4 regions of the Micromonospora sp. NPDC047707 genome follow, and region 3 is predicted to be linked to each of the others. Evidence: riboswitches for the same ligand, from Rfam matches in the RefSeq annotation. Region 3 holds a riboswitch; each other region holds the start of a gene.
The links. A riboswitch is a leader RNA that binds a small molecule or an ion and turns the genes downstream of it on or off. The one in region 3 is predicted to bind S-adenosylmethionine.
Positions count from the first base shown of each region.

Region 1: another riboswitch for S-adenosylmethionine. It lies ahead of AB0873_RS02505 (aminotransferase class V-fold PLP-dependent enzyme); the one in region 3 lies ahead of AB0873_RS21315 (ABC transporter substrate-binding protein).
Region 2: another riboswitch for S-adenosylmethionine. It lies ahead of AB0873_RS18435 (hypothetical protein); the one in region 3 lies ahead of AB0873_RS21315 (ABC transporter substrate-binding protein).
Region 4: another riboswitch for S-adenosylmethionine. It lies ahead of thrC (threonine synthase); the one in region 3 lies ahead of AB0873_RS21315 (ABC transporter substrate-binding protein).

Region 1 covers NZ_JBEYSU010000002.1:65,889-68,080, reverse strand. Annotated here, with positions in the region: gene AB0873_RS02510 (PrsW family intramembrane metalloprotease) at 1-471, opposite strand, end outside; SAM riboswitch class IV at 578-699, shown strand; gene AB0873_RS02505 (aminotransferase class V-fold PLP-dependent enzyme) at 744-2,006, shown strand; gene AB0873_RS02500 (FUSC family protein) at 2,016-2,192, opposite strand, start outside.
Region 2 covers NZ_JBEYSU010000015.1:132,084-134,275, reverse strand. Annotated here, with positions in the region: gene AB0873_RS18440 (aminoglycoside phosphotransferase family protein) at 1-336, shown strand, start outside; gene AB0873_RS18435 (hypothetical protein) at 380-982, opposite strand; SAM riboswitch class IV at 1,011-1,131, opposite strand; gene AB0873_RS18430 (serine/threonine-protein kinase) at 1,228-2,192, opposite strand, start outside.
Region 3 covers NZ_JBEYSU010000021.1:17,023-19,214, reverse strand. Annotated here, with positions in the region: gene AB0873_RS21320 (amino acid ABC transporter permease) at 1-352, opposite strand, end outside; gene AB0873_RS21315 (ABC transporter substrate-binding protein) at 442-1,281, opposite strand; SAM riboswitch class IV at 1,507-1,619, opposite strand; gene AB0873_RS21310 (RraA family protein) at 1,701-2,192, opposite strand, start outside.
Region 4 covers NZ_JBEYSU010000002.1:47,050-49,241, forward strand. Annotated here, with positions in the region: gene AB0873_RS02425 (hypothetical protein) at 1-169, opposite strand, end outside; gene AB0873_RS02430 (winged helix-turn-helix domain-containing protein) at 493-717, shown strand; SAM riboswitch class I at 862-997, shown strand; gene thrC (threonine synthase) at 1,008-2,192, shown strand, end outside.

The sequences.
Region 1 (2,192 bases), on a different contig from region 3:
CAGCAGGAGGATCGGCCCGAGCGCCTTGGTCAACTCCTCGATGAACGGCGCGACCAGCACCGCGGTGAGCGTGGTCGGGAGGTTCAGCCGCTCGAACGAGTCGGCGGCGAAGTTGTTCACCGTCAGGGAGGCGGCGGTGGAGACGAACGCCCCCCAGGCGAAGCAGAAGATCAGGTACTTCAGTGGCTCCGGCTCGTACCGGTCGAGCCAGAGGAAGCAGGACACCAGCACCGGAACCGGCAGGACCGCCGCGATGACCCCGATCAGCAGCGCCTCGCCGCCGAGGCTCTCGCCGAGGGTCCAGACCATGAAGACCGCACAGCCGGCGATGAAGAGGATCACCACGGCCAGCACCAGGGCGCGTACCCAGCTGACCCGACGCCGGGGGGCCTTCGTCAGGCCCTCGGCCGGCGGGGGGACAGGGGCGGCGGTCGGCGGCGGCGGGGCCGCGCCGGGCGGGGTGTCGGCCATGCCGTCAGCGTAGTCACCGCCGGCCCGCCGGACCGGCCGCACCGCCGGCCGGCCGGACCGCCGGCCGGCCGGACCGGCCGCACCGGGGACCGCTATGCTGCCTGCAGGTCACGAGCGCCAGCGTCAAGCCCCGGCTTGCTGGCCGGCAACCCTCGTCGAGGTTCGCGGTGGGGTGCCCCGGGTGATGACCGGGCCCGGCCCGATCCGTGTGCTGGGCAAGCGCGGACCCCGCCCGTGTGCCCACCCGGGGTCCCTGGACCCGGAGGTGCCGCATGACCCTCACTCTCGTACCCCCGCCGGTGCCGTCGCGGGCGGCGGCCGGGCCGCTCGACGTGCTCGGCGTACCCGGTCAGATCAACCTCGACTACGCGGCCACCGCGCCCTGCGCGCGGGCCGCGGCCGACGCGGTGGCGGAGCTGCTGCCCTGGTACGCGAGCGTGCACCGGGGCGCCGGGGCGCTGTCGCGGCGCTGCACGCTGGCCTACGAGCGGGCCCGGCAGACGGTCGGCGACTTCGTCGGCGCCCGGGCGGACGACCACGTGGTCTTCACCCGGAACACCACGGACGCGCTCAACCTGCTGGCCCGGGCGCTGCCGCCCGGGGCCACGGTGGTGACGTTCGGCGGGGAACACCACGCCAACCTGCTGCCCTGGCCGCGCGGCTCGGTACGGCTGCCGGTGCCGGAGGACCCCGCCGGGGCGGTCCGCGCGCTCGACGCCGCCCTCGGCGAGCTGCGCCGGGGCACCACCCCCGACCGGGACCTGCCGGTGCTGGTCGCGGTGACCGGGGCGAGCAACGTGACCGGCGAGCGGTGGCCGGTCGCCGAGCTGGCCCGGGTGGCCCGCCGGCACCGGGCCCGGATCGCGGTGGACGCCGCCCAGCTCGCCCCGCACGCCCCCGTCGACCTCCACGTTCTCGACGTCGACTACCTGGCCGTCTCCGGCCACAAGCTGTACGCGCCGTTCGGCGCGGGCGTCCTCGTCGGGCGGGCCGACTGGCTGGACGCGGCACCGCCGTACCTGGCGGGTGGCGGGGCGACCAGCCACGTCGGGGCGGCCACCCACGACGTCCGGTGGGCGACCGGGCCGGCCCGGCACGAGGCCGGCACCCCGAACCTCCTCGGCGCGGTGGCCCTCGCCGCGGTGTGCGCCGCGCTCAGCGGAGCCGACCGCGCCGCGCTCCACGACGCCGAGCAGGCGCTGCTGGCCCGGCTGCGCGACGGCATCGCGGCGCTGCCGCACGTGGTGGAGCTGCGCACCTTCGGCCCGGACGCGCCGCGGGTGGGGATCGCCTCGTTCGTGGTGGCCGGCCGGGACTCGGCCGAGGTCGCGGCCCACCTCGCCGCGCATCACGACATCGGGGTACGCGACGGCCTGTTCTGCGCCCACCCGCTCGCCCGCCGCCTGCTCACCGAGGCGGCCGGGCGCAGCGGCCGGCGTGACCTGCCGCCGACGGCGCTCCGGGCCAGCATCGGCCTGGGCAGCACCGAGGAGCACGTGGACGCGCTGCTCGCCGCGCTCGCCACGCTGGGCTGAACCCTCCGGTCAGCCGATCGGCGGGGCGGTGGGCGGCTTCGGGCCGCCCTCCGCCGGTTCGGCCGGCCGCCCCGGCGACTGCTCCAGCTCGCCGAAGGCCCTACGGATCCAGCGGTTCGCCTCCTCCTGGTTGATGCCGGAGGCGACCAGCAGGTCGCTCGCGGTGGTACGCACCTGCGCGACCAC
Region 2 (2,192 bases), on a different contig from region 3:
CTGTGGGACACCGCTGCCGGTCCAGACGCTGTTGTTCTCGGCGACTGGGACTGGGTGTCCTACGGTCCGCGGGAAATTGACCTGATCCCATCGTGGCACGCAGCCATCCGCTACGGGCGCGGGCAGGATTGGGCTGATGCGTTCGCTGAGGTGTACGGCTATGACCTGGCGCGCTGGGACGGCTTCGCCACGCTCCTTCACATGCGGGACCTGGTACAGCTGACCGGGCCGCTGCGCCGAGCCGGAGACAGCCCAGCGTTCGCCGAAGTGCTGCGGGAGCGGTTGGCAGGAGTCCGCAGTGAAAGCTCCGGCGCTGTATGGCGGGCGCTGTACTGATCGGCCCAACAGGGCGAGCGGGCCCATCGGGCAGGGTTAGGGGTCAACGCGCCGAGGAGCGGAACCGGACCTGTGCTTGCCGCAGGGTGCTGAGATCGGCGGGTACGGGCACGACGCCATAGCGGTCGAACGCATCGACGCTTGCCCCGAGCGATGGCGGCCACCGCCGCTGCCACTCGACCAGGGGCACGCTCGGGCCGGCTGCGCGCAGTGGCTCGGCGAGCCGGTCGAACTCCCCCTGCTGCCACTCGCGCAGTGCGTTCCAACGTTGCGTTGCGGCTATCAGCGAGCCAGCGACCTCGGTGGCCGTCGTCGCCGGTAGCTCGACTATGTCGCCGTTCATGATCGAGTGCCGTCCCAGCGGCAGCGCGGCGCGGTGGCCGTACCATTCGCCGACGACCTGCGACACCCTCCGGCAGGTGCCGCAGCCCAGCCACGACCACCGGGTGCGAGTGGTCACGATGTCCCGGACGCACAACACACACAGGTCGAGGTCACTGGCGATGTCCTGCCCCTGCCACTGCTGCTCCCAGTCTGGCGTACGCGGCTGACAGCGGCACCGCTGCTCGCGCGGGATTCCACCCTGGAGGTCCCCGCAGGTCAAGCAGACCGCGAAAGCGGCCAGGTCCGGCTCTTCGAACGGCACAGCGAACTCACCTTCCGGTGCCCCGAGGCACCCGCTCTTGCCGGACCGCAGCTTGCGGTCGGCCTGGTCTTCTCCCGGGGGCACCGTGCGCGGGCCGCGCGGTTGCCGGGTCAGCAAGCCGGGAGGCTTGACGCTGACCACTCGTGACGCTGGATCAGCGTAGAGATCATCAACGACGGCGGCAACCCTGGAGTCAGGCAGGCGATGGCACGCAATGACCGCGGCGAGCGGATGCCTTGGACGGACTATCGGCCGGCGGCGAATCGGAGCCGGGCAAGCACGTCGGCGACTTCCCGGGTCTCCTCGTGCTGCGGGCCGTACACGACACAGAGGTCGTCGTACAGCGGCTGCAGCTCATCGACGGCCTCCGCGGCCTTACCTTCGGAGAGCAACAGCATGCCGATGTTGCGGCGTAGGTCGAGAGCGGTGGGCGAGGCGTCGCCGGAGGCGGCGCGTACGTGGGTCAGCACCTGCCGGAACTGGCGCAGGGCAGTGGTGGCTTGACCGAGTTCGGCCCGACAGTGGGCTGCCTGCCGGAGGCACTCCAACGCGTCCTCGCTGGTGGGGCCGGCGGTACGGGCGTACGCGGCGGCGAGGGCGTCGAACTCCGGTAGCGCGCGCCGGAAGTCCCCGCCGATGATGAGGATGGCGGCGCGACGTGAACGCAGCCCCAGCACGCGGGGGCTTTCGGCGCCGAGCGCGGCGCTGGCGGGCCCGATCACCTGCTCGAGTACCTCGGCCGCCTGGGCGAAGCGTTCGTCGTCGAGCAGATCGTCGGATTGCGCGATGGCCGCCTTGATCGCGTCTCGAACCCCGGTGCGCAGGATCGCCGCTGGATCAACGGCCGACGTCTCGCTCCGTGGGGTGGGGACCACGGGCGCGGGCTCGGGCCGGCGACGTGGCGAGTTGGGTCGGCGGTACACCAGCGTCGGGTCGGGCATTGTGCTGCGTGCGGGATCGGAGGCGGGCGAGGGCGATCCGGGTAGGGGCAGGAACGGCAGCAGCCGCTCGTAGACGTCGTAGGCCTCGGCGGGCCGGTCCTCAGGGGCTTTGGCCAGCAGTTCGAGGATCAGCTCCTCGATCGCTGCGGGCACGTCGGGGCGGAGCGTACGCAGGGGTGGTGGCGGTTCGCTGACGTGCTGGCTCCACAGCTCGAAGTCGCTGCGGCCGGCGAACACCCGCTGCCCGGCGAGGAGTTCATGCAGGACGC
Region 3 (2,192 bases):
CCCCGATGTACGCCGCCGCGATCAGCGACAGCGCCAGGATGCCGAGCGGGTACGGGTTCGGGCCCCACACCTCCATCCCCAGTGGCGCCAGCCCGACGCCGATCAGGAGGATCGTCGCCGCCGCCGGCAGGCCGCGGAAGACGTCGGTGTAGACGCGGGCCGGCCAGCGCAACCATCGGGTACGCGAGATGCCCGCGACCGCCAGCAGCATGCCCAGCAGCGAGCCGAGCAGGGCGGCGGAGACCGCCAGGACCAGCGTGTTGGGCAGCCCGACGGTCAGCATCTCGGGCAGCGCCTCGCGCATGGAGTCCCAGTCGAAGAAGGTCTCCCACAGGGTGCTCAACGGATCCATCAGTCGCCTCTCCTACCGCCCCGCTCGCTCTCTCCTGTTAAGAAGGGGCCCCTTCACCTCGCCAGGCGTTAACAAGGGGCCCTTCCTTGTCAGCCGACCGGTACCGTGCCGCTGCCGGGCTTGAAGTCCGGCGGGATCGGTCGGCCGGGGTAGTACTGCTGCTGCAGCCGGCTCCAGGTGCCGTCGGCGATGACCTCGTCGAGCGCCTTGTCGAGGGCCGCGCGCAGCTTGTCGTTGTCCTTGGCGAACGCGTACGCGGTCGGGGCCGGGCTGAGCTCCTTGGCCGCCACCTTGATCTTGCCGTTGCTCTCCGCGGCGGACGTGTCGCCGATCTCCGCCGGGGCGATCCAGGCGTCGGCGGTGCCCGCCTTGAGCTGGTTGATCGCGCCGTTGTAGTCCGGCACCCGCACCGGGTCGAGGCCCTCGCGGGTGGCGTAGTCGTCCTGCACGGTGCCCTGGACGACCACCACCCGCCTGCCTTCGAGCTGGTCGAATCCGGTGATGGTGGAGCCGGCCGGCACGTCGAGTCCGAAGTAGCCGAAGTCGTAGCCGTTACCGAAGTCGACGGTCCTCTTCCGCGCCTCGGTGATGGTGATCGACGAGCTTCCAACATCGAACTTGCGGTTCGCCACCTGGGCGAGCAGCGCCGAGAAGTCGGTGCCGACGAACTCCACCTTCAGGCCGATCCGGTCGGCCGCCGCGACCAGCAGGTCGTTGTCGAAGCCGGTGAACGTCCCGTCCTTCAGGTAGACGTTCGGCGGTGCGTCGGTGAGCGTGCCGGCCCGCAGCACGCCGGGCTGGAGCAGGCCGTACGGGTTGTCCGCCGAGCCGGTGGCGTCGTCACCGCCGCAGGCGGCGAGGGTGGCGGCGCCGAGGACGGCGGCGACGGCGAGGGCGGCGGCCCGGGTCAGGGCAGGAAGGAATCGCACAGGTGTCTCCGAGAGGGGTGTCCGGGCGGGCACGGGCGTGCGCCGCCGGCGGTGCGCCGGTGGGCGGACCGCTGGGATGGTTCGGTGCGAGGGAGTGGGGCGCTCAGCTACACGCGGCGCTGCAGACCCGCATCATGTCGACGTGACGACGCCGGGTCAGGGCCGGCGGGGCGACGGTGCGGACGGACATGGCTCTCCTCCAGGTCGGTGCTGACCTGGGGTGCCAGGCCACGCTTGCACCGGAGCCCGCTCCGGTGCCCGGTCCTCACCCGGGGCACCCCTACGTGGACGAGGGTTGCCGGCCAGCAAGCCGGGGCTTCGCGCTGGCGCTCATGACCTGGACCGAGACTAGCAGCGCGTGACGATCCGCCGTCCAGCCGTTATGACCACCCTCACGTGCCGCCGGGCCTGCGGATTCGTCACTCCTCGATGGCCCCGCCGACCCGGCGCAGGTGCGCCCGGAACGTGTACCCCGGGTCGGCGTCGCGGCGGGCCAGGTACTCCGCGAAGGCGGTCTGCTCCCGCAGCGTCTCGCCGGCCCGGATGCGCTGGGCCTGGACGCGCTCGGTGCGGCGGATCCGCTCGGCGGTCGCGGACACCTCCTCGGCCCGGGCGGCCGGGACGAACAGCACCCCGTCGTCGTCCGCCAGCACCAGGTCCGCGCCGTCGACCACGTGCGGGCCGACCCGGGCGCTGGTCAGCGTCTCGGGACCCCGGTCGTCGAGTCGCATCGGGCCCAGCGGCAGCGCGCCGTAGCTGAAGACCGGCACGCCGATCTCCACCAGCTCGGGGGTGTCGCGGTGCAGGCCCCACACCACCAGCCCGGCGACCCCGGCCGCCGCGGCCTCCAGCACCGCCAGGTCACCCACGCACGCCTCGTCCGTCCGCCCGGCGTTGTCGATCACCAGCAC
Region 4 (2,192 bases), on a different contig from region 3:
AGACGCGGGTACGCAGAAACTGGCGATCCTCCTCGCTCAGCGTTGCCTCGCCGAAGTCGAGGACGGTGACGTGCCCGAGCGAGTCGCGTAGCGCCTCGGCCAGCGTGATCGCCGCGTCCTGGCTGGTCAGCGTCGTGGGCAGGTGGATGATCCAGCGTGGCGCGTCCATCGCACTCCTCTTCGCTGGTCGGGGCGCCGAGGCGGGCGGGGGCGGACGGCAACCGCCCGGGTTGGCTGCCGTCCGGAGCCCGGCACCCGCCCCGGGCCAGCTCGTGGGTGTTGACCGACGTTCTTGAGCGCCGGGGCGACCGGCCGTGCCGCCCCGGCAACCCGGGCGTCCACCCGGGGTGAGCCGGTCCCGTTTGCCGACGAGGGCCGCCTCGCGGTCAACATATGATACTTAGTATCAGGAGAGCAAGAGCTGTGATGCCAGGAACTTGATGTCATAAGCGAGCGGTGGTCAGATGGTGGTGCCGACGAGGGAGCACCACCATGCCAGTGACGCCGTACTACGAGCGCATCGCCACCGAGATCCGGGACCGCATCCGGTCCGGTGACCTCAAGCCGGGGGACAAGTTGCCATCGATTTCCGAGCTGTGTGCCCATTACGGGGTTTCCACGCAGGTCATCCGCTCCGCGATGCTGATCCTGCGAGCCGAGGGCCTGGTGGAGGGCCATCAGGGACGCGGTGTCTACGTGCGGGAGCGGGGGGACTGAGGGGCCGATCGCACAGATGGATCAGCTCCAAAGCGCGCCAACCGCGGTCTTCGTCCCTGCGGAGTAGGTCACATCTGGCCACAGCGTGGGAACGGGCGGTGGACAGCCGGCTGGCGATGCTTAGACTCGGCGGCACAACTGCATACCTCATCCAGAGGGGCTGAGGGATACGGCCCGACGACGCCCCGGCAACCACCCCGCGCGCTCACCGCAGAGCGACCGGCGGGGCAGGTGCCAATTCCGTCCCCGCCGCAGAGCGCGACGCGGGGAAAGATGAGAGGAATCTCGACATGACGTCGACGCTCGCCGCCTCCGGCATCGACACCGCCGCCGGCCCCGCCCGCGCCCTGGTCTGCCGCGCCTGTTCGGCCCGCTACCCGCTCGCCGCCCAGCACGCCTGCTACGAGTGTTTCGGGCCGCTGGAGGTCGACTACGACGCCGCCGCCCTCGCCGCCGTCACCCGCGAGCAGATCGAGGCGGGCCCGCAGAACATCTGGCGGTACGCCGCGCTGCTCCCCGCCGGTCAGGACCCGGCCACCCGGGTCACCCTCGACCCCGGGCTGACCCCCCTGGTGGCCGCGCCGCACCTCGCCGCCGAGCTGGGCATCACCGCGCCGCTGTGGGTCAAGGACGACAGCGCCAACCCGACGCACTCCTTCAAGGACCGGGTGGTCTCGGTGGCGCTGACCGCCGCGCGGGCGCTCGGCTTCAGCCGGTTCGCCTGCGCCTCCACCGGCAACCTGGCCAACTCGGTCGCCGCGCACGCGGCCCGCGCCGGCGCGCCGTCGGTGGTCTTCATCCCCAGCGACCTGGAGCAGGGCAAGGTGATCACCACCGCCGTGTACGGGGGTGACCTGGTCGCCATCGACGGGTCGTACGACGACGTGAACCGGCTCTGCGGCGAGCTGGTGGAGACCGACGAGTTCGAGGACACGGCTTTCGTCAACGTGAACGTGCGCCCCTACTACGCCGAGGGGTCGAAGACGCTCGGGTACGAGGTGGCCGAGCAGCTCGGCTGGCGGATCCCCGCCCAGGTGGTGATCCCGATGGCCTCGGGCGAACTGCTGACGAAGATCGACAAGGCGTTCAGCGAACTCGTCGAGATCGGGCTGGTGGAGGCTCCGGCCGGCGGCTGGAAGGTGTTCGGCGCGCAGTCGGCCGGCTGCAACCCGATCGCCACCGCGCTGCACGCCGGCAGCGACACCGTCATCCCGGTCAAGCCGACCGGCATCGCGAAGTCGCTGAACATCGGCGACCCGGCCGCCGGCCTGTACGCCCTCGAAGCGGTCCGGCGCACCGGGGGCTGGATGGAGTACGTCGACGACGACGAGATCCGCGCCGGCATCCAGCTGCTCGCCCGGACCACCGGCGTCTTCGCCGAGACGGCCGGCGGGGTGACCGTGGCCGTGCTGCGCAAGCTCGTCGAGTCCGGCCGCCTCGACCCGGCCGCCGAGACGGTCGTCTTCAACACCGGC